DNA from 3 places in the Streptomyces sp. NPDC085900 genome. Region 3 is predicted to be linked to each of the others. Evidence: riboswitches for the same ligand, from Rfam matches in the RefSeq annotation. Region 3 holds a riboswitch; each other region holds the start of a gene.

Region 1 (6,743 bases), on a different contig from region 3:
CCGAACTCCCCGAGCGACACGGCGAACGCGAACCCGGCCGCGACCAGCAGCGCCCGCCGCACCAGGGGCAGATCGACCTCGCGCCACACCCGCCACGGCGAAGCCCCCAGCACGGCCGCCGCCTCCCTCAGCCGCGTGTCCACGGCCCGCAGCACGGGCAGCATGGTCCGTACGACGAAGGGGGCGCCCACGAGCGCCTGGGCGAGCGGCACCAGGATCCACGACGACCTGAGGTCCAGCGGCGGCCGGTCCAGGGCGATCAGGAAACCGAAGCCGACGGTCACCGCGGAGACGCCCAGCGGCAGCATCAGCAGCGCGTCGAAGCCACGGACCAGCCGGCCGGCATCCCTCCGGGCGAGGGCCGCGGCGGCCAGCGCGCCGATCACCACGGCGATGGCGGTGGCGGCGAGGGCGTACTGCAGGGAGTTGCCGATCGCCTCGATCGGCGGGACGAGGAAGGTGTCGTCGTCCTTCGTCAGCGCCCGGTAGTAGCCGAAGTCCGAGCCGCCGAGCGAGCGTTGGACCAGCACGGCGAGCGGGAGGAGCAGCAGTACGGCGATGCTGGCGAGGACTCCGGCCAGCAGCGCCCACTGCCCCGCCCCGCGCGGCCGCCGGGCGGTGCCGCCCGCGTCCACCAGCCGCAGGGCGCTCTCCCGGCGCCGTATAGTCCACGCGTGCACGGCGAGGATCGCGCCGACCGCGACGAACTGCACGATCGTCAGGACCGCGGCGGTGGACAGGTCGAAGATCTCGGAGGTCTGCCGGTAGATCTCGACCTCCAGGGTGGAGAAGGTCGGCCCGCCGAGGATCTGCACCACGCCGAAGGAGGTGAAGGTGAAGAGGAAGACCATCAGCGCGGCGGCGGCCACGGCGGGTCCGAGCGCCGGCAGGGTGACCGTGCGCCAGGCCCGGAAGCGGGACGCGCCGAGCATGCGCGCCGCCTCCTCCTGCCGCGGGTCCAGCTGCCCCCACAGCCCGCCGACGGTCCGCACGACGACGGCGTAGTTGAAGAAGACGTGCGCCAGCAGGATGGCCCACACGGTGGTGTCCAGCCGTACGCCCCACAGCTCGTCCAGCAGTCCCCCGCGTCCGACGAGCGCCAGGAACGCCGTACCGACGACGACGGTCGGCAGGACGAAGGGGACGGTGACGACGGCCCGCAGGACCTGTCTGCCGGGGAAGTCGAAGCGGGCGAAGACGTACGCGCCCGGGAGTGCGATCAGCAGCGTGAGCGCGGTGGAGGCGAGCGCCTGCCAGGTGGTGAACCACAGGACGTGCCGGATGTCGGACTGCGCGACGACGTCCGCGATCCGGCCGAGGTGCCACGTCCCGTCCGTCTTCAGCCCGCGCGCCACGATCGCGGCGACGGGCCAGGCGAAGAACACGGCGAAGAACGCGACCGGCAGGGCCATCAGGCCGAGCCGAGCCGCGCTCCCCCGCCGCGCCGGGCGCGGGGCTACTTCAGTACGAGTGACGTCCACGACTTGACCCACTGGTCACGGTTGGCGGCGATCTTCGTCGGGGCCATGGTCTCCGGGTCCTTGGCGGCGGGGCCGTACTCGGTGAACTCCTTGGGCACCTTCGCACCCTCGACCACCGGGTAGACGAACATGTTCAGCGGCATGTCCTGCTGGAACTCCTTGCCGAGCAGGAAGTCGATGAACGCCTTGCCGCCCTTGGCGTTCTTCGCGTTGCCGAGCAGACCGGCGTACTCGATCTGCCGGAAGCAGGTGCCGTACGACGTCCCGGTCGGCGCGGTCTTGGGCCGCGGGTCGGCGAAGACGACCTCGGCGGGCGGCGAGGAGGCGTAGGAGACGACGAGCGGGCGGTCGGCCTTGGCCTTCTTGCCGCCTGCCGAGCCGGAGAACTCCTGGTTGTAGGCCTGCTCCCAGCCGTCGACGACCTTCACGCCGTTGGCCTTGAGCTTCTTCCAGTAGCCCTGCCAGCCGTCGTCGCCGTACTGCGCGGCGCTGCCGAGCAGGAAGCCGAGGCCGGGCGAGGAGGTGGAGGCGTTCTCGGTGACGAGGAGGTTCTTGTAGGCGGGCTTGACCAGGTCGTCGAAGGACTGCGGCGGGGTCAGCCGGTGCTTGCTGAAGTAGGCCTTGTCGTAGTTGACGCAGATGTCGCCGTAGTCGATGGGGGTGACCCGGTGCTTGCCGGGGTCGACGCGGAACTGCGGCCGGACGGTGTCGGCGCCCTTGGCCTCGTAGGACTGGAAGAGACCGTTGTCGAGGGCCCGCGACAGCAGGGTGTTGTCGACGCCGAAGAAGACGTCGCCCTGCGGGTTGTCCTTGGTGAGCAGGGCCTTGTTGACGGCCTGGCCGGCGTCGCCGCTCTTGAGGACCCTGACCTTGTAGCCGGACTTCTTCTCGAAGTCGGCGAGGACGCTCTTGGAGACGGCCCACGAGTCATGGCTGACGAGCGTGACGGTCTTGGACTCGCCGGACGACTGGCCGCCGGCCGACGACGATCCGCAGGCGGACAAGGTGATCAGGCCGAGGCCGACGGCCGCGGCGACGAACGTCTTGGTGTGCACTGAAGTTCCTCCTGGGTGACCAGGAAGAGACGCGGCCCCGCCCAGAAGGATCTGGGCAGGGCGCAACAGCTTGAGTGATGACCGAACTTCCTACCCAGAATGACCTGGGCAAGGTTCAGAGGGTCTGCGGCCCGGTTGCCGCACTCTCAGCGCTGTGGCGCTCCCCTGTCGGAATATGAATATGTATGGACGGCCTCAGGTTACCGCTCGGTGGCCGCGAGCTGACCACAGGCGCCGTCGATCTCCTGCCCGCGGGTGTCCCGGACGGTCACCGGCACCCCGTGCGCCGCGATGGCCTCGACGAACGCCTTCTCGTCCTCGGGCCGGGACGCGGTCCACTTCGAGCCGGGCGTCGGGTTGAGCGGGATGAGGTTGACGTGCACGGGCTTGCCCCGCAGCAGCCGCCCGAGCCGGTCGCCACGCCACGCCTGGTCGTTGATGTCACGGATGAGCGCGTACTCGATGCTCAGCCGCCGCCCGCTCTTCTCGACGTACTCGAACCCGGCGTCGAGCACCTCGCGCACCTTCCACCGCGTGTTCACGGGGACGAGGGTGTCGCGCAGCTCGTCGTCGGGGGCGTGCAGGGAGATCGCCAGCCGGCACTTGAAGCCCTCGTCGGCGAACCGGTGGATGGCGGGCACGAGCCCGACGGTCGAGACGGTGATCCCGCGCTGGGAGAGCCCGAGCCCGTCCGGGGCGGGGTCGGTGAGGGCCCGGACGGCCCCGACCACACGCTTGTAGTTGGCGAGCGGCTCGCCCATCCCCATGAAGACGATGTTGGACAGTCGCGCCGGCCCGCCGGGGACCTCTCCGTCCCGCAGCGCCCGCATCCCGTCCACGATCTGGTGGACGATCTCGGCGGTGGACAGATTCCGGTCGAGTCCCGCCTGCCCGGTGGCGCAGAACGGACAGTTCATCCCGCAGCCGGCCTGCGAGCTGATGCACATGGTCACCCGGTCCGGGTACCGCATCAGCACGGACTCGACGAGCGTGCCGTCGAACAGCCGCCACAGCGTCTTGCGGGTCGTGCCCTGGTCGGTCGACAGATGCCGTACGACCGTCATCAGCTCGGGCAGCAGCGCCTCCTGCAGCTTCCCGCGCGAGCCGGCCGGGATGTCCGTCCACTCCGCCGGATCGTGCGCGTACCGCGCGAAGTAGTGCTGCGAGAGCTGCTTGGCACGAAACGGCTTCTCCCCGATCTCGGCCACCGCGTCCTTGCGCTCGGCGGGCGTGAGATCAGCGAGATGCCGCGGCGGCTTCTTGGCTCCGCGGGGGGCGACGAAAGTGAGTTCTCCGGGCTTCGGCATAACCCTTCCAGTGTGGCAGATCATCGCCGGGGGCCCAGGCCGGAGCGGGGTGGGGGTGGTCACCCGCGGACGGCGCCTGTGCCTTGGTCGGCTTCGCACGGCCCAGGTGCGGCCTCCGGGGATGGGATGATCCCTCCGGAGGGGTGCGAGTGGACATGCTCGAACTGATGGAGTGGCTGGCCGAGCGCGGCGTCACGACCGTTTTCAAGGTCGACGGTGAACGCATGGTCGAGCGACGGGCGGCATGGATGGTCATCGTCAGCGGCGGGTCGCTCGGTGAGGACTCGTTCTTCCGCGCTGACCTGGCCAGGCCAGACGCATGCCTTGAATCGTTGCTCGCTCACTTGGAGAGCAAGGGTCTGTCGCCGTTCGCATGATCAACGTGCCAGCGATGTCACCGTGGGTTCACATCCCACCGCGCCCCGGGCTGCCCGGCCCGGTGAGGGCGGCCCGGGGTGTTCTGCCGCGGAGCTCGCCTCAGGCGGCCGTGTGTTCCAGCTTGTCCTTCAGCAGGCGTTCGTTGCGCGGCATCTCCTTGCGGGCCTGGGGGCGGACGATGAGGGGCAGCAGGAGCTTGCCGATGCCGTGGCCCTCGAAGTCGAGGTCCATCGTCACGTGGGTGCGTCGGCCGTCGTCGAGGGGGGTGAGCTCGGCGTGGAACCTGCCCCTGACCGGGCCGTCGATTCCGTGCACGGACCAGGAGTGCTGCGGGTCGTACTGGGTGCACTCCATGGTCATCGGCATCTCGCGCCGACCCATGTGCCGGGTGACGCGGACGCGGGAGCCCAGACCGAAGGGGCGGTCGTCGAGTTGTTCGGCGGCGATCGCGCTCAGTTGCCATTCCGGCAGGTGGGATGGATCGGTGACGTACGCCCAGACATCCTCGGGACGGCGGTCCACGTCGAACTCTTCATGGATGGCGGACATGGCGCCTCCTCTTCGGGACATTCCCTTTGAGGGCTTACACCGGGATCGTCCCACTCGCCCGACGGCCGCGCCATCGAGCGAGCGGGACTTGTGAAGCCGCCGGCCGGACCGTCAGCCGGATCCCACGAACAGCACCAGCAGCAGCCACACCACGGGAGCCGTCGGCAGCAGCGAGTCCAGGCGGTCCATGATGCCGCCGTGGCCCGGCAGCAGCGTGCCCATGTCCTTGATGCCCAGGTCCCGCTTGATCATCGACTCGCCGAGGTCGCCCAGCGTGGCGCTGGCCGCGACCGCGAAGCCGAGGACGAGGCCCTGCCACCAGGCGCCGTCGTCGATCAGGAACTGCATGCACAGCGCGCCCGCGACCATCGCGAACGACACCGCGCCGAGCAGGCCCTCCCGGGTCTTGCCCGGGCTGATGCGCGGCGCCAGCTTGTGCCGGCCGAAGCGCCAGCCGACGGCGTACGCGCCCGTGTCGCTGACCACCGTCAGCAGCAGGAAGGTCAGCACCCGCCACGGGCCGTCGTCGGCCGTCAGCATCATGGCGACGAAGGTCGCCAGGAACGGGACGTAGAAGGCCGCGAAGACGCCCGCCGTGACGTCCTTGAGGTAACCCTCCGGCGGTTCCGTCATGCGCCAGACGAGGACCGCGAGCGCCGTCAGCGCCATCGCCACCCACGCGCCGTCGGCGCCGCGCACGTACCCGGCGACGACCATCGCGGCGCCGCCGAGCGCCAGCGGAACGAGGGGCGCCTTGATGCCCTTGCGCTCCTGCAGCCTGCTGGTCAGTTCCCACAGGCCGACGACCACCGCGACCGCGATGACGCCGACGAAGACGGCCTTGACGACGAACAGCGACGCGATGATCACCACGCCGAGCCCGACGCCGACCCCTATGGCCGCGCCCAGGTCGCGCCCCGCGCTCTTCTTCTGCGGCGGCGGCGCCGGCTGAGGGGCGTCGGGCATGGGCTCCGGATTCTGCTGCGCCGCCGGGTGGGGCGGCGCCTGCGGCATGTCGTAGGTCTGCGCCTGCGGCGGTTCGTCGCGGAACAAGGGGCCGCTCAGCCGAGCGGCCCCCCGGTCGTCATCCTGGTCTTCGCCGTATCGAGGTACGGGTCCGTCGGGCACGATGGGCATGGGGCGAGTGTGCTGCGCCTCAGGCGCATCGTACGCGGGACCCGCCGGGGCAGCCCCCTGGACAGGCCCCTGGTCGGTGGGCCCCCAGTAGCCGCCCTGCGACCCGGTGTGTGGCGGCGCTCCCCAGGAAGAGTCGTTCATCAGACCTCGAGCAGCTCCGCTTCCTTGTGCTTCAGGAGCTCGTCGACCTGTGCCACGTACTTGTGGGTGGAGTCGTCGAGTTCCTTCTCAGCACGGCGGCCCTCGTCCTCACCGACCTCGCCGTCCTTGATCAGCTTGTCGATGGCGTCCTTGGCCTTGCGGCGCACGGAGCGGATGGACACGCGCGCGTCCTCGGCCTTGCCCTTGGCGACCTTGATGTAGTCGCGGCGGCGCTCCTCGGTGAGCTCGGGGAACACCACCCGGATGATGTTGCCGTCGTTGCTCGGGTTGACACCCAGATCGGAGTCGCGGATGGCCTGCTCGATGTTGCGCAGGGCCGTCTTGTCGAACGGGGTCACGACCGCCATGCGCGGCTCCGGCACGGAGAACGAAGCCAGCTGGTTGATCGGTGTCGGCGCGCCGTAGTAGTCGGCCACGATCTTGTTGAACATCGCCGGGTGCGCACGACCGGTGCGGATCGCGGCGAAGTCCTCCTTGGCGACCACGACGGCCTTCTCCATCTTCTCCTCGGCCTCGAGGAGGGTCTCTTCGATCACCACTTGCTCCTGCGTGTCTTGAGTGAGGCCCGGCTGCGGTTCCTAGGTGGGGGCGGCGGCCGGCTGCGTCGCGTCTTCTTCCTGCACGGTTCCCGACCTGCGGGACATTGTCCATCCCCCGGTCAGGGTCCGTAGGTG
Region 2 (6,743 bases), on a different contig from region 3:
CGGAACTGGCCGCTGTGGGACAGCGGCTGAACAACGAACAGCTGCGCACCATGGCGCTGAACGCCACCGCACTCATCACGGCGGCCGCGGCGACCGAGTACCAGCACTACGTGAAGGTTCGCGAGGAACTGCGCCAGCCGGCGTCGTCCACCCCGTCCACCCGCGCGTCGGGCTCCACGGAGCCGGGCACGGACGCGATGGGGCTCGCTGCCACCCTCGGCGAGGCCGTCGAACCCGCCGGCGCGGGCGCCGTCGCCGTCGCCGCCGTCCTGACCCCCGTCCTCGCCGGAACGGCCGCGGTGATATTCCTGCTCGTCGGGTACGTCATCAGGTCGGTCGCACCCAAGCAGATGTTCGGCAAGACCATGATCACCGCTGGTTGGGTGTTCGGCGCGATGACCGCGGCCGCCATCCTCGTGGCCGCGGTGGGACTGCTCCTGACCGCGCTGCGCAACCGTCCGGCCCTCGAAGCCGGACCGTACGGAGAGCTGAGCGGAGAGGTGGCACGCGCCAAGGACGCCTGGCGCGAGGCGCTGCTGGAGCGTGGCGTCCTGCCGTTCCTGCGGGAAGCCCTCGCCGACCCCGGCGCGGCGGCCGCCCTGAACAGCACGGCACCCTCGGCGCCGACGAGCCGCATGCCGCAACTCGGCTACGACCGCCCGGGCTTCAGCAGCCCCGACGACGGCCCGGCCCGCGGCCACCGGCCGAGCTTCACGAGCCCGGACTACACCAGCCCGGACTTCGGAGGCCCGGAACACCAGCCGGAGTGACCCTCGGCTTGCGCCCTCCACCACGGGAAGGCCCCCTTCGGGGGAGCGCAAGCCGAACTTCGACTTCGACTACGCCATGGAGATGCGTCGGCGACTGCCCCGGCTGGCGAGGCTCTACCTCCCTGTGGCGTAGGGCGGCCCACGCCTCGGCCGTGAGGCAGGAGCCGCCCCGCGGGGCTACGGCTGTTCGGTGATCGGCAGATACACGCGGTTCCCGGCCGCGGCGAACTCCTTCGACTTCTGCGCCATGCCCTCCTCGACCTCCTCCCGGGTGCCGCCATGCTCGCGGCGGATGTCCTGGGAGATCTTCATGGAGCAGAACTTCGGCCCGCACATCGAGCAGAAGTGGGCGGTCTTGGCCGGCTCCGCCGGAAGGGTCTCGTCGTGGAACTCCCGTGCCGTGTCCGGGTCCAGGGCCAGGTTGAACTGGTCCTCCCACCGGAACTCGAAGCGGGCGTCGGACAGGGCGTCGTCCCACTCCTGGGCACCCGGGTGGCCCTTGGCGAGGTCGGCGGCATGGGCGGCGATCTTGTAGGTGATGACGCCGGTCTTGACGTCGTCCCGGTTGGGCAGGCCCAGGTGTTCCTTGGGGGTGACGTAGCAGAGCATGGCCGTACCCCACCAGGCGATCATCGCGGCGCCGATGCCGGAGGTGATGTGGTCGTACGCCGGGGCGATGTCCGTGGTCAGCGGGCCGAGCGTATAGAACGGAGCCTCATCGCAGATCTCCTGCTGAAGGTCGATGTTCTCCTTGATCTTGTGCATCGGGACGTGCCCCGGGCCCTCGATCATGGTCTGTACGTTGAAACGCTTGGCGATCGTGTTGAGTTCCCCGAGCGTGCGCAACTCCGCGAACTGCGCCTCGTCGTTGGCGTCCGCGATCGAGCCGGGCCGGAGGCCGTCGCCGAGCGAGTACGTGACGTCATAGGCGGCGAGGATCTCGCAGAGTTCCTCGAAGTTCTCGTAGAGGAACGACTCCTTGTGGTGCGCGAGGCACCACGCGGCCATGATCGAGCCACCGCGCGAGACGATGCCGGTCTTGCGGTTGGCGGTGAGCGGGACGTACGGGAGGCGGACGCCCGCGTGGACCGTCATGTAGTCCACGCCCTGCTCGGCCTGTTCGATGACCGTGTCCTTGTAGATCTCCCAGGTCAATTCCTCGGCACGGCCGTCCACCTTCTCCAGCGCCTGATAGAGCGGCACCGTGCCGATGGGGACAGGGGAGTTGCGCAGCACCCACTCGCGGGTGGTGTGGATGTTGCGGCCGGTGGAGAGATCCATGACCGTGTCGGCGCCCCAGCGGGTCGCCCAGGTCATCTTCTCGACCTCTTCCTCGATGGAGGACGTCACCGCCGAGTTGCCGATGTTGGCGTTGACCTTCACCAGGAAACGCTTGCCGATGATCATCGGCTCGATCTCCGGGTGGTTGACGTTGGCGGGCAGTACGGCCCTGCCCGCCGCGATCTCCTCGCGGACGACCTCCGGGGAGACGTTCTCCCGGACGGCCACGTACTCCATCTCCGGGGTGATCTCGCCCCGGCGCGCATAGGCGAGTTGGGTGACCGCCTCGCCGCCGCGACCGCGGCGCGGCAGGCGCGGCCGTCCCGGGAAGACCGCGTCGAGGTTGCGCAGACCGCCGCGGGGCGCGGTGTGCTTGATCCCGTCGTCCTCGGGACGGACGGGGCGACCCGCGTACTCCTCGGTGTCGCCGCGGGAGATGATCCAGTTCTCCCTGAGCGGCGGCAGCCCCCTGCGGACATCGGTGTCGACGAGTGGATCGGTGTACGGGCCGGATGTGTCGTACAACGTGACCGACTGCCCGTTGGTGAGGTGCACCTGACGGACCGGCACCCGCACATCGGGGCGCGAACCCTCGACGTATGCCTTGTGCCAGCCGATGGACTTCCCGGCCTCCTGGGACTGCGCGCCCTGAACGGGCTGCTCGTCCTTGCTGGAGGCAGGCGTGCGTACGTCCTTGTTGGTCATGAGACCTACTCCCTACGCCGGCATTACCCGGTAACAGGTTCGGCGGTCGACGCAGCGGTTTCCGTCTGTCGACGTTTCGTGGGGAACATCACTCGAGTTCGGTGATGTTCCACGTGAAACATCGCTGGGACGGAGGTCAGCGCCCTCTCAGCCCGGTGCTCCGAGCTCCCGCGTGTGCAAAGGTGCCTCCACGCTAGCGTCATTTCTGGCGCGGTGAACAGGGGGCCTCTGCCGTTCTTGCGATGATCGGGCGGTGACCACCACGCAGCAGCCCTCGTACCCGCCGGAGCAGCCCCGCCGGCCCGGCTCCGTAAGCGGCGATGCCCCGGGTCCCCCCGGGGGCCGTGAGCAGCACGCGCACGGGCACGCGTTTGGTGGCCATGAGCAGCACACGCACGGGCACGCGCCCGGTGGCCGTGAGCAGCATGCGCACGACCACGTGTCCGATGACCATGAACGCGGTGGCCAGGGGCACGGCTCCGGTGGCGGTCACGGGCACAGTCACAGCCATGGCCCGGCGGCCCCCGTATCCCGGCATCTGCGCAAGGTGATCGGGGCGATCCTCATCCCCTTCGCCGCGGCCGTAGTGGTCGGACTCGTGGTGTTGTGGCCCGGCGGAGCCCCGGCGCACCAGCGGACCGGGGTGGGCTTCGACCGGCAGTCCCAGCAGGCGACGGTCACCAGGGTCGTCGAGGTCAGCTGCAAGTCGGTCAACGCCTCCGGCGGGGGCTCGGTCGGCGCCACCTCGGCCGCCGGTGGCTCCTCCGCCCAGCAGGAGGCCAAGGGCACCTGCAAGAAGGCCACCGTCCGCGTCGACACCGGCCCCGACAAGGGCCGTACGTTCGTCGAGATCGTGCAGCCGGACCAGTCCCGGCAACTGCACCAGGGCGAGAAGGTCGTCGTCGCCTACGAGCCCTCTGCGCCGAAGAACCTGCAGTACTCGGTGACCGACGTCAACCGGCGCTTCCCGATGGCCCTGCTGGCCGGGATCTTCGCCGTCGCCGTCGTGATCGTCGGACGCTTGCGAGGCGTCATGGCGCTGGTCGCGCTCGCCATCAGCTTCCTGATCCTGAACTTCTTCATCCTGCCCGCGATCCTGCAGGGCTCGAACCCCCTGGTCGTGGCCGTCATCGGGTCGAGCGCCATCATGCTGATCGCCCTCTACATGTGCCACGGCCTGTCCGCCCGCACCTCCGTGGCCGTCCTCGGCACCCTGATCTCCCTGGTGCTGATCGGCATCCTCGGTTCGCAGTTCATCGGCTGGGCCGCACTGACCGGCAACACCGACGACAACACCGGTCTGATCCACGGCCTGTACCCGTCGATCGACATGAGCGGTCTACTGCTCGCCGGCGTCATCATCGGCTCGCTCGGGGTGCTCGACGACGTCACCGTCACCCAGACCTCGGCCGTCTGGGAGCTGCACGAGGCCAACCCGGCCATGGGCTGGCGCGGGCTGTACCGGGCCGGCATCCGCATCGGACGCGACCACATCGCCTCCGTCGTCAACACCCTCGTCCTCGCCTACGCGGGCGCCGCGCTGCCGTTGCTGCTGCTCTTCTCCATCGCGCAGAGCAGTGTGGGGGCGGTCGCCAACAGCGAACTGGTGGCCGAGGAGATCGTGCGCACGCTGGTGGGCTCGATCGGCCTGGTCGCCTCGGTGCCGGTCACCACGCTGCTGGCGGCGCTGGTGGTCTCGGCCGACCGTCCGGAGGCCGCCATGGCGGCGCAGACGTCCTCGGCTCCGGCGCGCTCGGGGAAGGGACGACGCCGCAAGCACTGAGCCCCGAAGGGCGCCTCGAGTGTCGAGCCCGGGGCAGCTCCCGCCCGCGCGAGAGAAGCGTTCCTGCGTCTTCCGTGCCCCGCGCCGAAGTGTTCCGCCGTCTCCGCGGCCGTGCCGGTCTCAGCCCGCGCTCTGCTCCTCCGCCAGGATCCGGTCCAGCGCCTCGTCGAGGTGGGCGTCGAAGTCGGCGAGCGCACCCTCCTGGCCCAACGGCACGAGCTTGTCGGTGCGGTCGAGGAAGGCGATGAGCGGGGCGGTGGACGAACGGAACAGCGCCTGGTCACAGCCCACCTGAAGCCGGATCAGGACATCGCCGAGCGACTCCGGTTCGACGGGCGAGACCCGCACGTCCCCGTCGCCGGACGGTCTGCCGACCCCGTCGATCAGCAACTCCCGGCCGAACGCCCAGGTCACCGGGTCGTCGCCCGGGAGATGGAAGGTCAGCCGCACGGCATAGGGATCACAGGACTCGTAACGCAGCTCCACCGGAATGCGGAAAGAGAGCTCCTCGGAGACGAGGAAGCTCATCATGACCTCTGCCTGTACCGACTCGCGCATCGCCTACCCCGTCATTTGTAGCCGTCTGGCTGGGAATCATCCCCTGACACAGGTGAAATATTGCTGAACGTACACAACAGATCACAAGGAGTGAGTTTTCACATACTGATAGAGATGGCGAGAGACCCCAGCAGACGCCCGATCTCGCTCTGCAGCTGCCGCGCCACCGGCAGCAGACGGTCCGCCTGATGGCACGGCAGGGAGATGGCCATCGTGGCGGCCGTCGTACCCAGGGTGATGGGGATGGCCGCGCAGACCGTCCCCAACACGTACTCCTGCCGCTCCGTCACCGCCTCCATCCGCGGAGTCCGTTCGAGCCGGCGCAGCAGGGCTCGGCCGTCGGGCACCGTGTACGGGGTGACGGGCTGCACGGGGTGACGCTGAAGGTGATCGCGGCGGCCCTGCTCGTCCAGCTGGGACAGCAGGCACTGCCCGATCGCGTGGGCGTGCCCGGTCTCGCGGAAGTCCGCCCATTCCTCGACCGCCGGATTGCCCGGGGTGTCGGAGACGCACCTGATCTCGATCTCGCCGTCCTGGTACACGGCGTAGTACACGGGGACGCCGATCGCGTCGCGAAAGCCGGCGAGCGCGTCCACGATCGTGCTGCGACGTTTCTGCTGGGCTCCGCTGCTGCCGAGCCGCTCGGCCGCCTCGCCGAGGAAGAACAGACCCTTTTCCCTGCGCAGATAGCCCTCGTGCACCAGGGTGCGCAGCAGGTGGTACGCCGTCGGGAGCGCCAGTCCGGTCTCGCGGGCGAGCTGCTTGGCGGGGGCTCCGTTCGCGCGTCCCGCGACGCATTCCAGCAGTCTCATCGCGCGCTGGACGGAACCGATGAGGGTCGCGGACTGCGGCTGTGCGGCAGGGGTCGTGGCGTGCGACGACCTCGGTGCCGCAGAAGTGGCGCGTGACGGCGCCGGGACCCCGGCCGCGCGTCCCTGCGTTCCGGGGCCGGGTTGTTTCGGGGGCCGGAGACGGGGGGTGGCGGCGGCCGCCGGGGTCGGTGGTGCGTGGGGGGAGGTGAGTGCGGTGTCTACGGTGGCCAAGGGTCACTCCAGAAGCACAAGGGGGGTTTCCCGTGCTGTGGGGTAACACGGGGAGGGGTGCGCCGCTCACCGGGGTCGTTCCCGCGACGAGTTCCGGACTCTAACCGCCCGCCACCGCTTGCGGACGGTCTGCCCGGGAAACTTCCCTCCCCCGAGGGAACCGGTGATTCCCGTTACCGGTCACCGGTCTCCCACGGCCGTCACCAGTCGCTGCGCGACGAGGAGCTCGACGTGAACTTCCGTACGACATAGATGAGTCCACCGACGAGCGCCACGAAGACCAGCGCCTTGAACAGCAGCCCGATGACGAAGCCGACGACCGTGGCTATGAGGCCGCCGAACACGACCAGGGCGATGACCGGCACGGCGATCCACTTCACCCACCAGGGCAGTCCCGAGAAGATCTCTCCCATTGCTCTCGTCCTTGTCTCTCCGCCCGTCGCTTATGCCGGGTCGTCGGTGACCCGGGGCTCTGTACCGGATCCTTCTTCTGTCCTGCCATCGATGCTAGGGCCGTGAGGGGGTCCGCCGGGGGCCTCGCATCCCTTGTCCTCCCCTGATCGAACCCCTAGGGAACCCCGAGGCCGCGGCTCAGCTCTCCGG
Region 3 (6,743 bases):
GAGGTCCTCGCCGGTGACGTCCGGGACGTCCACCGCGCTGCCCTTGCTGACGGTCAGCGCGACCGCCGAGCCCGCGTGCCGCCGCACGCCCGTGCCCGGCTCGGTGGAGATCACGGAGCCCCGCTCGACGCTGTCGCTGAACTCCCGGGTCACCATGCCCGCCTCGAGCCCGCTCTTCTTGAGCTGCGCCCTGGCCTCGGCCAGGGTCCGCCCCTGTACGTCGGGCACCTTCACGGTCTCGGGGCCGTCGGAGAGGGTGATCGACACGGAGGCGTTGTCCCGGACCCGGGCGCCGGGCTCGGGGTCGGAGCTGATGATCGTGCCCCGGGCCACCGTGTCGCTGTAGGCGTGCTTGACCGTCCCAAGGTCCAGCCCGGCGTGGTTCAGCTGCTTCTCGGCCTGCGTCCGGGTCTTCGCCAGCACCGGCGGGACCTTGGTGAACTGGCCGGAGTTGATGTACCACACGCCCGTGCCGACGCCGAGGATCAGCAGCACCGCGACGACGATCGCCAGCGGCCCGCGCCGGGAGCGCCCGTCCCGCGGGCGGGGCGGCAGCGGCGGGGGAGACTCCAGCCGGCTGGTGCGGTGCAGCGCCGGCTCCTCGTTCACCGGCAGCGGCCGGGGTGTGTGCAGCGCGCGCGGGATGACGCTCGTACGGTCCTCGGAGATGTCCCGGTGCTCCGCCGCGACCGCCCGTGGCGGCACCGCGTCCAGCTGGTCCGGGCCGAGGGCGGCCCGCACCTCGCGGGTCTGCGCGAGCAGCGCCACCGCGTCGTACGGACGGACGTCCGGGGTCCGGGCGGTCGCCGACGCGACCAGTTCGTCCAGCTCGTACGGCAGCCCCGGGACGACCGCCGACGGGGGCGGGACGTCCTCGTGGAGGTGCTTGTAGAGGACCGTGGCGGGGGAGTCCCCCTCGTGCGGCCGGTCGCCGGTGAGCATCTCGTACAGGACGACACCGCACGCGTACACGTCGACCCGGGGGTCGGCCGTGCCGTGCTCGATCTGCTCCGGCGCGAGGTAGGAGACGGTGCCGAGCACGGTCCCGGTGGTGTTGGTGACCGTGTCCACGGAGCGCACGAGCCCGAAGTCCGCGACCTTCACCCGGCCGTCGTCCCCTATCAGGACGTTCTCCGGCTTCATGTCCCGGTGCACGAACCCGGCCCGGTGCGCGGCGCCGAGGGCGGCGAGCACCGGCTCCAGGATGTCCAGGGCGGCGCGCGGCTGCAGCGCCCCGCGCTCGCGCAGCACGTCGCGCAGGGTGCACCCGGCGACGTACTCCATCGCGAGATAGACGTACGACCCGTCGGTGCCCTGGTCGAAGACCTGCACCACGTTCGGGTGGGCGAGCCGGGCGACCGACTTCGCCTCCCGGATGAACCGCTCGACGAAGGAGCCGTCGGCGGCGAGAGAGGGGTGCATCACCTTCAGCGCGAGCACGCGGTCGAGGCGGGTGTCCAGGGCCCGGTAGACCGTGGCCATCCCGCCGACCGCGATCCGCGCGTCCACGCGATAGCGGCCGTCGAGCACCTGCCCGACCAGAGGGTCCTGAAGGGTCGTATCCACGCAGGTGAGTGTACGAGCCGAGACTGACAGGGCCGTGGGTTCGGGTGAGATCGGGGCGTTACTGCAGCCGAGCTGTGACGGACCTCGCACCGCCGTCCGGATCTGATCGAACAGGCGTTCAGAACGCGGGGCGCTCCGGATCGAGGTGCGCGCGCCCCTCGTGCGGCGAGGACGCCTCCGCGAAGTGCCGGCGCGGAATGCGCCCCGCCCGGAACGCCAGCCGGCCCGCCTCCACCGCGTGCCGCATCGCCTCGGCCATCAGCTGCGGCTCCTGCGCCCGCGTCACCGCCGAGGCGAGCATCACGCCCGCGCACCCCAGCTCCATCGCGAGGGCCGCGTCCGACGCCGTACCGGCGCCCGCGTCCAGGATCACCGGCACGCGCGCGTGCTCGGTGATCAGCTGGAAGTTGTGCGGATTGCGGATGCCGAGCCCGGAGCCGATGGGCGAGCCGAGCGGCATGATCGCCGCGCATCCGACGTCCTCCAGCCGACGCGCGAGGACCGGGTCGTCGTTCGTGTACGGCAGCACGGTGAAACCGTCGTCGACCAGCGTCTCGGCGGCGTCCAGCAGCTCGATCGGGTCGGGCAGCAGGGTGCGCTCGTCGGCGATCACCTCGAGCTTGACCAGATCGGTGCCGAGCGCCTCGCGCGCGAGGCGTGCGGTCAGAACGGCCTCCTGGGCCGTGAAGCAGCCGGCCGTGTTCGGCAGGACTCGGATGCCCAGCCTGTTCAGCACCGACAGCACCGAGCCGTGCACCGACGGGTCCACCCGCCGCATCGCGACCGTCGTCAGCTCCGTGCCGGACGCCACCAGCGCGCGCTCCAGCACCTCCAGGCTGGGGGCACCTCCGGTGCCCATGATCAGGCGGGACGTGAAGGACGTACCGCCGATGACAAAGGGGTCGTCGGCCATGGGTCAGCCTCCTTGGACGGCGGTGAGGACCTCGACGCGGTCCCCCTCGGAGAGGGGCGTCGCGGGCCACTGCGCGCGCGGGACGACGGTTTCGTTCAGGGCGGCGGCCACTCCGGAGGGGGCCGGGGTCAGGGTGCGTACGACGGCGTCCAGGGCCGTGCCGGGAGCGAATTCGCGCCGCTCCCCGTTGACGGAGACGTTCATGCGGGCTGCTCCACGCGCGCGAAGCGCTTCGGGGTGAACGGGCGGGCCTCTTCGGGCAGTTCACCGGTGGCCAGGACATGCGCCATGGCGTCGCCGGTGACCGGCGTCAGCAGCACGCCGTTGCGGTAGTGGCCGGTGGCCAGCAGGAGCCCGGGCAGCTCGGTCGGGCCGAGCAGCGGCGCGTTGTCGGGGGAGCCCGGGCGCAGACCCGCCCGCGTCTCCGTCAGTGGCAGCTCGGTGATCCCGGGGACCAGCTCGTGCGCGTCGCGCAGCAGCTCGTACACCCCGCCGGCGGTGACCGTCGTGTCCCAGCCCAGCTCCTCGCTGGTGGCGCCGACGACCAGCTCGCCGTTCTCCCGGGGCACCAGGTAGACCTGGCTGCCGCGCACCACCGCCCGCACGGTACGGCTCAGGAACGGCGCGTACCGCTTCGGCACCGTCAGCCGGAGCACCTGCCCCTTCACCGGCCGCACCGGCGGCAGCACGTCGTCCGGCACGCCCGGCAGCCGCCCGCTGAGGCTGCCGGCCGCCAGCACCACCTGGCCGGCGGACAGCTCGGTGCCGTCGGCCGCTACGACGCCCGCGGCCCGGTCCCGCGCGACGCGGAAGCGCTCGGCCCACACCCGGTGGAACACCACGCCGGCCCGCTCGCACGCGGCCACCAGCGCGTGCGCCAGCCGCCGCGGATCGATCTGATGGTCGCCGTCGACCCGGAGCCCCCCGCGCACGCCCGGCGCGAGCATCGGCTCCAGGCGCCGGCAGTCACGCCCGGACAACCACTCGGACTCCAGCCCCGACTGCCGCTGCAGCGCGTGCAGTTCGCGCAGGTGCGCGCGGTCGTCGGCGTCGAGCGCGACGGCGAGCGTGCCGCACCGGCGGTAGCCGAGGTCGTGGCCGGTGGCCTCGGTGAGCTCGGCCACGAAGTCCGGGTAGCGGCGCGCCGAGGCCAGGTTGAGGCCGAGCAGGGTCTGCTCGCCGTAGTGCAGCTCCGTGACGGCGGCCAGCATCCCGGCGGCCACCTGGGCGGCCCCGCCGCCCGGCTCGGGATCGACCACGACTGTCGCGAGACCGCGCTGCGCGGCCCGCCAGGCCGTGACCAGACCGATGATCCCGCCCCCGATGACGAGGACGTCTGACGTACGTGACGACATGGGCGTCCAGCCCCTCCCTTCGCCGGCATGACCCGGATCAGGTTCGTACGGTCGGAGGCCGCCAGCCTCCCTCTCAGCCCGGTGCGTCCGGGCTCCCGCGAGTGCTTGTACGAGGGCCACCCTAGCCCGACCCCTCGCGCCTCGGTAAGAGAGCCTCCGGCCGCCGCCGTCGCTCACCGACGGTGTGGAACAGCTCACGGAGCACGACCCCTGACTGACACATAGTCAGTGTCTATGGTGATCAGGTGAGCGAGCAGACGACGCAGTCGCAGCGGCGGGTGGTCGTGGTCGGCGCCGGCATGGCCGGTGTACAGACCGCGGTCGCACTGCGGGAACAGGGCTTCACCGGCACCGTCACCCTGATCGGCGCCGAGCCCCACCAGCCGTACGACCGGCCGCCGCTGTCCAAGGCCGTCCTGCTCGGCAAGTCCGAGGGCTCCGCCTTCGACGTCGACTTCGAGGCACTCGGCATCGAACTGCGACTGGGACGCCAGGTGCTGGGCGTACGCCCCGACGAGCACCGGCTGGACACCGAGGCCGGGCCCGTCCCCTACGACGTCCTCGTCCTCGCCACCGGAGCCGAACCCATCATGCTGCCGGGCGCCGAGGGCGTGCCCGGCGTGCACCTGCTGCGCACCCTGGACGACGCCGAACGGCTGCGGCCCGTGCTCGCCCGGCAGCACGACATCGTGGTCGTCGGCGCGGGCTGGATCGGAGCCGAGTTCGCCACGGCCGCGCGCGAGGCGGGCTGCGCGGTGACCGTCGTCGAGGCCGCGGACCGGCCCCTCGCGGGCGCGCTCCCCGCCGAGGTGGCCGACCCCATGGCCGCCTGGTACGGGGACGCCGGAGCCGAGCTGCGCACACGCGCGCGCGTGGCGAGCGTCGAGCCCGGCGCGGTCGTCCTCGACGACGGCACGCGCGTGCCCGCGGGCGCGGTCGTGGTCGGCATCGGCGCCCGCCCCGCCACCGCCTGGCTCGCCGGCTCCGGCGTCGAGCTCGGCGCGCACCGCGAGGTCCTGGCCGACGACCGCCTGCGCGCCTCGGTGCCGGACGTCTACGCCGTCGGCGACTGCGCCTCCTTCCCCTCGGCCCGGTACGGCGAGCGCCTGCTCGTCCACCACTGGGACAACGCCCTCCAGGGCCCCCGCACGGTCGCCGCGAACATCGTCGGCGAGGCCACCGGCGAACCCCCGGCGGTCTACGACCCGGTCCCGTACTTCTGGTCGGAGCAGTTCGGCCGGTTCGTGCAGTACGCCGGGCACCACGCGTCCGCCGACACGACCGTATGGCGGGGCGACCCCTCCGGACCGGCCTGGTCCGTCTGCTGGCTGCGGGAGGACCGCCTGGTGGCGCTGCTCGCGGTCGGCAGGCCGCGTGACCTGGCCCAGGGGCGGCGGCTGATCGAGGCGGCCACCCCGATGGACGCCGGGCTGCTGGCGGACCCGGCGAAGCCCCTGAAGGCGGCGACGGCGTAGCCCGTACGCCGCTCGTCGGGCGGGCCCGACTTCCGACTGTCAGTCCCGGATGGCAGGCTTGATTCCGTGACCGAGATTGACGCAAAGATCGATGCTCTCGTCCCCGCCTGGCTCACCCTGCCCGACATCGCCGAAATGCTCGACGTGGAGGTGACGCGTGTGCGGCAGCTGGTCAAGGAGGGCCAGCTCATCGCCGTACGCCGTGGGGAGAACCGCGCGCTGCACGTTCCCGCCGCCTTCATCGACGGGGACAAGGTCGTCAAGGGCCTGACCGGCACCCTGACGCTCCTGCGGGACGACGGCTTCACCGACGAAGAGATGCTCGAGTGGCTCTTCACCCCCGACGACAGCCTGCCCGGCACCCCCGCGCAGGCCCTGAGCGAGAATCGCGGCACGGAGGTGAAGCGCCGGGCCCAGGCGCTCGCCGTCTGAACCGACCAGAACGACCCGAACACCGTCCGGAGTACGGGCCGTGGCCGGTGGTGGCCACGGCCGCGGAGCACCGCGGCCTGCCGCACCGGTCCGCGGCCCGTACACCATCCACACCCGGGGGACACCCGCATGCCCGTCACGTCCGGCGCCGACGCCCGCGCCCGGCTCTCCGACGCCCGGCTCTACCTCTGCACGGACGCCCGTAAGGCCCAGGGCGACCTGCCCGAGTTCCTGGACGCCGTCCTGGCGGGCGGGGTCGACATCGTGCAACTGCGCGACAAGGGCATGGAAGCGGCCGAGGAGCTGGAGCACCTGGAGGTCCTCGCCGAGGCCTGCGCCCGCCACGGCAGGCTTCTCGCGGTCAACGACCGGGCGGACGTCGCCCACGCGGCCGCCGCCGACGTCCTCCATCTGGGCCAGGGCGACCTCCCGGTCCCCGCGGCCCGCGCGATCCTCGCCGAGGACGTGCTCATCGGCCGCTCCACGCACGCGGAGGCGGAGGCCGAGGCGGCCGCCGTCCAAGAGGGCGTCGACTACTTCTGCACCGGCCCCTGCTGGCCGACCCCCACCAAGCCCGGCCGCCACGCCCCGGGCCTCGACCTGGTCCGGCACACCGCCGCCCTGGGCACCGACCGCCCCTGGTTCGCCATCGGCGGCATCGACCTCGGCAACCTCGACGAGGTGATCGAGGCCGGAGCCCGCCGGGTCGTGGTCGTCCGGGCCGTCACCGAGGCGGACGACCCCGGAGCGGCCGCCGCGGAGTTCGCGAAGCGGCTGCGGCAGCCCTGACGGACCCGGATGTCCAAGGGGTGGACAACAGCACGACAAAACGGTCAAATACCCGGTCTTCGGTTGGGGGACCGGGCGCCCCTGGTTAACCTGCGAGTATGGCCCTCGGAACCGCATCCACCAGGACTGATCGCGCACGCACCGTGAGCGACATGCTCGCCACGGGCAAGACGACGTACTCCTTCGAGTTCTCGGCGCCCAAGACGGCCAAGG

What was found. Region 3 has a riboswitch for thiamine pyrophosphate ahead of thiO (glycine oxidase ThiO). Riboswitches for the same ligand answer to the same signal wherever they lie in the genome.
Region 1: linked by a shared signal. The riboswitch ahead of ACIGDI_RS30745 (thiamine ABC transporter substrate binding subunit) and the one ahead of thiO (glycine oxidase ThiO) in region 3 are both predicted to bind thiamine pyrophosphate.
Region 2: linked by a shared signal. The riboswitch ahead of thiC (phosphomethylpyrimidine synthase ThiC) and the one ahead of thiO (glycine oxidase ThiO) in region 3 are both predicted to bind thiamine pyrophosphate.

The regions. Positions count from the first base shown of each region.
Region 1 covers NZ_JBITSP010000010.1:148,348-155,090, forward strand. Annotated here, with positions in the region: gene ACIGDI_RS30740 (ABC transporter permease) at 1-1,412, opposite strand, end outside; gene ACIGDI_RS30745 (thiamine ABC transporter substrate binding subunit) at 1,457-2,536, opposite strand; TPP riboswitch at 2,606-2,713, opposite strand; gene rlmN (23S rRNA (adenine(2503)-C(2))-methyltransferase RlmN) at 2,737-3,843, opposite strand; gene ACIGDI_RS30755 (hypothetical protein) at 3,999-4,220, shown strand; gene ACIGDI_RS30760 (SRPBCC family protein) at 4,321-4,770, opposite strand; gene ACIGDI_RS30765 (phosphatidate cytidylyltransferase) at 4,882-6,048, opposite strand; gene frr (ribosome recycling factor) at 6,048-6,605, opposite strand.
Region 2 covers NZ_JBITSP010000015.1:62,082-68,824, reverse strand. Annotated here, with positions in the region: gene ACIGDI_RS37605 (hypothetical protein) at 1-770, shown strand, start outside; gene thiC (phosphomethylpyrimidine synthase ThiC) at 948-2,756, opposite strand; TPP riboswitch at 2,749-2,938, opposite strand; gene ACIGDI_RS37595 (YibE/F family protein) at 3,010-4,539, shown strand; gene ACIGDI_RS37590 (SsgA family sporulation/cell division regulator) at 4,660-5,097, opposite strand; gene ACIGDI_RS37585 (IclR family transcriptional regulator) at 5,196-5,930, opposite strand; gene ACIGDI_RS37580 (DUF5326 family protein) at 6,341-6,553, opposite strand; gene ACIGDI_RS37575 (cupin domain-containing protein) at 6,732-6,743, opposite strand, start outside.
Region 3 covers NZ_JBITSP010000013.1:45,308-52,050, forward strand. Annotated here, with positions in the region: gene pknB (Stk1 family PASTA domain-containing Ser/Thr kinase) at 1-1,566, opposite strand, end outside; gene ACIGDI_RS35160 (thiazole synthase) at 1,685-2,479, opposite strand; gene thiS (sulfur carrier protein ThiS) at 2,483-2,683, opposite strand; gene thiO (glycine oxidase ThiO) at 2,680-3,834, opposite strand; TPP riboswitch at 3,832-3,943, opposite strand; gene ACIGDI_RS35175 (NAD(P)/FAD-dependent oxidoreductase) at 4,080-5,309, shown strand; gene ACIGDI_RS35180 (Rv2175c family DNA-binding protein) at 5,376-5,741, shown strand; gene thiE (thiamine phosphate synthase) at 5,871-6,530, shown strand; gene metF (methylenetetrahydrofolate reductase [NAD(P)H]) at 6,629-6,743, shown strand, end outside.